DNA from 2 places in the Modestobacter sp. I12A-02662 genome. Region 2 is predicted to be linked to the other one. Evidence: riboswitches for the same ligand, from Rfam matches in the RefSeq annotation. Region 2 holds a riboswitch; the other holds the start of a gene.
The links. A riboswitch is a leader RNA that binds a small molecule or an ion and turns the genes downstream of it on or off. The one in region 2 is predicted to bind thiamine pyrophosphate.

Region 1: it holds a riboswitch for thiamine pyrophosphate, as region 2 does, so the genes downstream of both, HL189_RS19485 (cytosine permease) here and thiM (hydroxyethylthiazole kinase) in region 2, are expected to answer to the same signal.

The regions. Positions count from the first base shown of each region.
Region 1 is NZ_JABGDE010000014.1:36,116-39,508, reverse strand. It holds gene thiE (thiamine phosphate synthase) at 1-163, opposite strand, end outside; gene HL189_RS19485 (cytosine permease) at 160-1,500, opposite strand; TPP riboswitch at 1,491-1,601, opposite strand; gene HL189_RS19480 (TenA family transcriptional regulator) at 1,647-2,243, shown strand; gene HL189_RS19475 (TenA family protein) at 2,240-2,854, shown strand; gene fabG (3-oxoacyl-ACP reductase FabG) at 2,961-3,393, shown strand, end outside.
Region 2 is NZ_JABGDE010000017.1:46,076-49,468, reverse strand. It holds gene thiD (bifunctional hydroxymethylpyrimidine kinase/phosphomethylpyrimidine kinase) at 1-254, opposite strand, end outside; gene thiE (thiamine phosphate synthase) at 251-916, opposite strand; gene thiM (hydroxyethylthiazole kinase) at 927-1,730, opposite strand; TPP riboswitch at 1,723-1,816, opposite strand; gene HL189_RS21495 (NfeD family protein) at 1,947-2,465, shown strand; gene HL189_RS21490 (flotillin domain-containing protein) at 2,889-3,305, shown strand; gene HL189_RS21485 (GNAT family N-acetyltransferase) at 3,370-3,393, shown strand, end outside.

The DNA.
Region 1 (3,393 bases), on a different contig from region 2:
CCACCGCCCGGGCGAACGCGTACAGCTCCCGGTCGGTGCTGCCCTTGGCGCGGACCTGCACGACCGGCGCGCCGGCGGCGACCGCGGCCTCGACCGCGGCGAGCGCGGCCGGCCCACCGCGCGCGTCGGTGAGCACGTGCAGCGGCCCGAGGGGGCGGCTCACCGGCGTCGCCCGCGCGCCGCCGCGGGGAGCAGCACCGCCGCGGTCAGCAGCACCGCGACGGCCAGGCTGACCAGCGACGCCGACCAGCCGTTGGCCGGGTCGATGCCGAGGTCGGTCTGCCGCGCGGTCCACCACGCGGTCCAGCCGGCGCCCGGGCCGGTGAGGTACGTGGGCAGGGTCAGCTGGTAGGCGACGAAGCCGGCCGCCCAGGGCACCAGCAGCGCCGGCCGGGCGGGTGCGCTGTCGGAGGTGTCCCAGGCGCCCCGGGGCACCAGCCAGTACGCCACCACGAACACCCCGGCCAGCGGCACGAACACCGCGCCGATCAGGAAGAGGAACGGCTCGTAGGCGGCGATGTCGAAGGTCAGCGCCAGCACGGTCGCCGCGGTGCCGACGGCCAGCGCCAGCAGCCGGCGGTCGGCCCGGGCCACCACGTTCTGGGCGGACACCGCCGTCGAGTAGAGGTTGGCGAAGGCCTCGTCGAGCTCGACGACCACCAGGACGAGCACGGCCAGCGCGCCCAGCGGCACGGCGAGCAGCGCGTCGACGACGTCCAGGCCGGAGCTGCCGTAGGCGGCCAGCGCCAGCACGCCGAGGGTGAACATGACGACGGTGGCGAGGCCGTAGCCGACGCCCGCCCCGACCCCCGCGATCCGGGCGCTGCGGGCGTGCCGGGTGTAGTCGGCGGCCAGCGGCAGCCAGGAGATCGGCAGCGCGATGACGATGTCGGCTGCCGTCCAGAACGACGTCGCCCCGCCGCCGCTGATCGGCGGCAGCGGCTCGGCCAGGACCTGGGCGAACAGGTAGGCCAGCGCGGCCAGGGCCGCCCAGACGGCGTACCGGGCGAGCACCCGGACGACGCCGAGCGGGCGCAGGGCCATGGCGGTGGCCAGCACGCCGGCGGCGAGCGCGAACGGCCAGCGCGGCGCGTCGAGCACCCGGGACGCGGCCTCGGCGATGATCACGATCTCGAACGTGGCCCAGCCGATGCACTGCACGAGGTTCAGCGCGGTCGGCAGGTAGGAGCTGCGCCGGCCGAGCAGCCCGCGCAGCAGCACCATGGCAGGCACCTGCTCGCGGGCGCCGGCCGCCGCGGCCAGCCCCAGCAGGGTCCCGCCGATGAGCGCCCCGACGACGATCGCGGCGAGGGACGTGCCCAGCGAGCCGTCGGGGAGGACGACGAAGACGGCGGCGACCGGCAGCAGCAGGCTGATGCCGAGGTTGCCCCACAGGCCCAGCGAGTCGCGCAGGCCCAGGGTGCGCGGCGGGCGCTCGGCCAGGGTGAGCGGTGCGTCCCCCCGGGCCGCGGACGGACGGGTGGTCGAGCCAACGCTCACGAGACGCTCCCTACGCCGGCATTACCCGGTCAGGTTCCAGCGGTCGGCGGCGCTCAGCCGCCCTCTCAGCCCGGTCTGCCCGAGCTCCCGCACATGGCCTCCAGCCATGACAGGGGTCACCCTAGCCACCTCGTAGAGTCCGCGCCGTGCCGGTCGCCGATCTCCCCGCCCGCCGTGCCGACGCCTGGCGCGACGCCACGGACCACCCGTTCCTGCGCGGCGTGCGCGACGGCAGCGTGCCGGTGGCGGCGTTCGACACCTGGCTCGTGCAGGACGCCCGGTTCGTCGCCGACCTGCTGCGGTTCCAGGCCCGGCTGCTCGCCCGGGCGCCGCGGCCGGCGCAGGCCGTGCTCGCCGGCGGGGCGGTCGCGCTGGTCGAGGAGCTGGCCTGGTTCGAGGAGCTGGCCGCCGGGCGCGGGCTGGACCTGGCCGCTCCGGCGCTGCCGGCCACCCGCGGCTACGCCGCGCTGCTGGCCCGGCTCGAGGGGGCCGACGTGCCGACCGCGCTGACCGCGCTGTGGACGATCGAGCGCACCTACCTGGACGCCTGGTCCGGCGCGCTCCCCGGCGCGCCGGTCTACCGGGAGTTCGTCGAGCACTGGACCGTCCCGGGGTTCGCCGGGTACGTGGCCGGGCTCGCGGCGGCGGCCGACGCGCTGCCCGCCGCCGAGCCGGAGGCGGTGTTCGACGAGGTGGTGGCCGCCGAGGTCGCGTTCTGGGACATGGCGCTGGCGGCGGGATGAGCCTGTCCGGAGAGCTGTGGACGGCGAACGCCGACCTGGCCGCGGCCGCGCTGGCCCATCCGTTCGTGCAGGGCATCGCCGACGGCTCGCTGCCCCGGGAGCGGTTCGCCGGCTACGTGGCCCAGGACGCGTTCTTCCTGGAGGCGTTCGCCCGCGGGTACGCGCTCGGCGTCGTCCACAGCCGGGACCGGGCCGGCCTCGACGCGTTCGCCGACCTGCTCGCCGGGGTGCGCGAGGAGCTGCGGCTGCACGCGGCGTACGCCGAGCGGTGGGGGATCGACCTGGCCGCGGTGGAACCGCTGCCCGCGACGTCGGCCTACACCGACTTCCTGGTGGCCACCGCCGCGGTGGGCAGCGCGGACCTGACCTGCGCCGCGATGACGCCGTGCATGCGGCTGTACGCGCACCTCGGTCAGGCGCTCGCCGGGCAGGCCCGCGGCGACTACACCGAGTGGGTCGACACCTACGCCGACCCCGGGTTCGAGGAGCTCGCCCGCACGCTCGAGGCGCTGCTCGACGCCGGCCCGGACTCCCCGGCGCTGCGGCGGGCCTACCGGCGGGCGATGCAGCTGGAGGTCGGCTTCTTCGACGCCGCGTGGCGCGGGGCCTGAGGGCCGCCGGGGGCACCGTCGTCCGCCGGTCCGAGGCGGCTTGATGGAATGCGCGGAGACGTGGCGGCCGCCGGCCGCCACGCAGCGACTGGGCGAGGAGAACGCAGTGGCACAGCACAGGACGGCGATCGTCACCGGGGCAGCGCGCGGCATCGGCGCGGCCATCGCCCGGCGGCTCGGCTCGGACGGCATGCAGGTCGCGGTGCTCGACCTCGACGAGGCCGCGTGCGCCGGCACGGTCGAGGCGATCACCGGTGCGGGCGGCGAGGCGCTCGCGGTGGGCGCGGACGTCGCCGACGAGGCCTCGGTCACCGCGGCGGTGGAGCGGGTCGCCGACGAGCTCGGCGCCCCGACCGTGCTGGTCAACAACGCCGGGATCATCCGCGACAACCTGCTGTTCAAGATGAGCGTCGACGACTGGGACGCCGTGATGGGCGTGCACCTGCGGGGCTCCTTCCTGATGACCCGGGCGGCGCAGCAGCACATGGTCGCGGCCGGGTGGGGCCGGATCGTGAACCTGTCGAGCACCTCGGCGCTGG
Region 2 (3,393 bases):
TCCGCCGTCCCGAGCATGCCGAGCTTGGTGGCGTGCACGGTCACGTCGGCGAACAGCGTGCGGAGCTGCTCCCCCACGAACTCCGCCGGCACCGGGTGCACGCCGGTGACGCCGCGGGTGTTCTGCGCGGTGAGCGCGGTGAGCACCGCCGTCCCGTAGGCACCGAGCGCGCTGAAGGTCTTCAGGTCGGCCTGGATGCCCGCCCCGCCGCTGGGGTCGCTGCCGGCCACGGTGAGCGCGACCGCGGCGCTCATCGGGCACCGACCTCCGGGCGCAGCCGGTCGCGCAGCAGCCGCGCCGAGGTCTCCGGGTCCGCGGCGGCGCAGACGTCGGAGACGACGCAGACCCCGTCGACCCCGGTGGCGGCGACCGCGGCGACGTTCTCCGCGTGGATGCCCCCGATCGCGACCGAGCGGACCCCGCCCGCCCGCGCCCGTGCGGCCAGCCGGCGGACGCCGTCCAGACCGAGGGCCGGGCCGGTGTCCGGCTTCGTCGGCGTGCCCCAGACCGGGCTCAGCCCGACCAGGTCGACGGTCCCCGGCGGCAGCGCGAGGACGGCGTCGAGGTCGGCGTCCCCGCTGACCGAGACGCCCAGCCACGGGTCCGGGCCGAGCAGCGCCCGCACGTCGGCCGGCGGGAGGTCGTCCTGGCCCACGTGCACGCCGTCTGCCCCGGCGATCAGCGCGACGTCGACGGCGTCGTTCACGACCAGCGCCACGTGCGGCGTGGCCGCCAGGACCGCCCGCACCGCGCGGGTCAGCGCCAGCAGCTCCCGGCGGCTCGCGGTCTTGTCCCGGACCTGCACGCACGTCACCCCGCCGGCGACCGCGGCCGCCACCACGTCCGGCACCGGGCGCGGCGCGCTCAGCGCGGTGTCGGTGACCAGGTACAGGGTGGGGTCGAGGGGACGCCGCACGCCGTCGTCCTCAGTCGTCGGTGCGCAGGTCGGCACGGGTCAGCGCGTCGTCGTCCAGCGCGTCGAGGGCGTCCAGCCACTGGGCGGGGAACGTGCCCGGCCCGTCGGCGAGGTCCGCGGCGATCTCCGCGGCGAGCGCGACGTGGGCGTGCGCGGCGACGGTGCCGGTGAGCGGGTCGCCGGCGGCGGCGGCGGCGACGTACGCGGCGACGAGCGCGCCCAGCGCGCAGCCGGCGCCGGTGGTGCGGGTGAGCAGCGCCGAGCCGCCGCCGATCCGCACCACGCGGGTCCCGTCGGTGACCACGTCGACCGGCCCGCTGACCGCGACCACGCCGCCGGTGCGCCGGGCCAGCTCCCCGGCGGCCTCCAGCGCGTCCTCCGGTGTGGCGGTGCTGTCCACCCCGCGGCCGCCCTTGCCGGCCCCGGCGAGCGCGAGCACCTCGGAGGCGTTGCCGCGGACCACGGTGGGCCGCAGGGCCGCGAGGTCGGCGGCCAGCTCGGTGCGGAACGTCAGCCCGCCGACGGCGACCGGGTCGAGGACCCACGGGGTCCCGGCGTCCCCGGCGGCCCGGGCGGCGATCCGCATGGCCTCGGCGGTGCGCTGCTGCACGGTACCGACGTTCACCAGCACCGCCGACGCCACCGCGGCGAACTCGCCGGCCTCGGCGGGGTCGTCGACCATCGCGGGCGCGGCGCCGACCGCGAGCAGCGCGTTCGCCGTGATCGTCTGGACGACGGTGTTGGTGAGGCAGTGCACCAGGGGTGCGGTCTCGCGCAGCGCCGCGTGGGCCGCGCGGAGGTCGGTGGCTTCCACGCCGTGACATCCCTTCGCCAGTGTCAACTGGGGCAGGTTCGACGGGTGTGCTCTCAGTCCCGGGCGGGACACCCCGTGTCGGCCGCGAACGTACAACACGATCGTTCACCCGACCGGGTGGTGGTGGCCCGTCCCACGTCACTCGTCTTGATCATCCGCCGCTGCGGCTGTGACGCTGTGCGCTCGCCCGACCCGGACGGCAGCACTGGAGGACACGTGGAACCGACCGCCGTCGCGTTCCTCGTGCTGGGTGGTGCCGGGGTCGTCGTGCTGGTCCTCGCCCTGGTGCTGGGCGACCTCGACCTCGGTTCCGCGGACGCCGACGGACCGTTCTCCCTCCCGGCGATCGCCGCGCTGCTGGGCGGCGTCGGGTTCGGCGGAGCGGCGGTGACCGCCCTGCTGCCCGACCTCCCGCGGCCGGTGGCCCTCTCCCTCGCGCTCGCCGGCGGGCTCCTCGTCGCGCTGCCGCTGGCCGCCGGCGCCGTCCGGCTGTCCGCCGCTCTGCGGGACATGCCGACCGAGCCGACGCCCACCCGCGACCGGCTGCTCGGTGCCCAGGGGGTCGTGGTCTCCCGGGTGCCGGCCGGCGGGCTGGGCGAGGTCCGGCTGACCGTCGGCGGCCAGCAGCTGAAGTACCACGCCCGCAGTGCGGTCCCGCTGCCCGCCGGCACCCCGGTGTACGTCGTCGACACCCCCACCGAGACGTCCGTGGAGGTCGTCTCCACCGCTCCCTGACCGCCCCTCCTCCCACCCCCCGGCGAGCCCTCGTGACCCTGCTCATCGCGATCGGCGACACCTTCACCTCGGAGGTGCTGGCCGGCGCGCTGCGCTCGATCGTGGGCCGGCTGACCAGCGGCGCGGGTGCTCAAGGAGACCTCGATCGCCGAGGCGCGCGCCCGGCAGGCCGCCCAGCAGGAGCAGCTGCTCGCGGACGAGGCGATCGCCGTCGCAGCGGCAGCTCGCGCTCAAGCAGGCCGAGATCGACGCGGAGATCGACGCGGCCAAGGCCCGCGCGGCCGCGGCCGGCCCGCTCGCCCAGGCCGCCCAGGACCAGGAGGTGCTCGCCGCCCAGGAGAAGGTGGCCGAGCGCACTCGAGCCTCACCCAGGCGCAGCTGGACACCGAGGTCCGCCGTCCGGCCGACGCCGAGCGCTACCGGGTGGAGCAGGAGGCCGAGGCCGAGGCGATCGAGGGCGCCAAGCGGGGCGAGGTGGAGAAGCTGCGCCGGCAGGCGGGGGCGTCGGCCATGGACGCCCGGTCCGAGGCGTTCAAGAACTACGGCGAGGCGGCGATCCTGGACCTGCTGGTCAAGGTGCTGCCCGAGGTCGTGGCCGCGGCGTCCGCGCCGCTGGCCGGCGTGGAGAAGATGACCGTGATCTCCGCCGACGGCCCGGGAGCGCTCGGCCGCTCGGTGGCGGCGAACGTGGCCCAGGGGCTGCAGCTGTCCGGTGACCTGACCGGCCTGGACGTCGGGGCGGTGCTGCGCCGGCTGGGCAAGGGCGTGACCGAGGACGGCGGGGCGCCTGCCGCGACCCGGGTGCAGCTGGACGGCGACGGCGCGCAGCCGCGGTCCTGACCCGGCGCGGCGCGGTCCTGACCCGGGCGACCGGCCGGGCACCTGCCCGGGGGACGATCTGCGGGTGACCGGCACCCCCGTCCTGCGG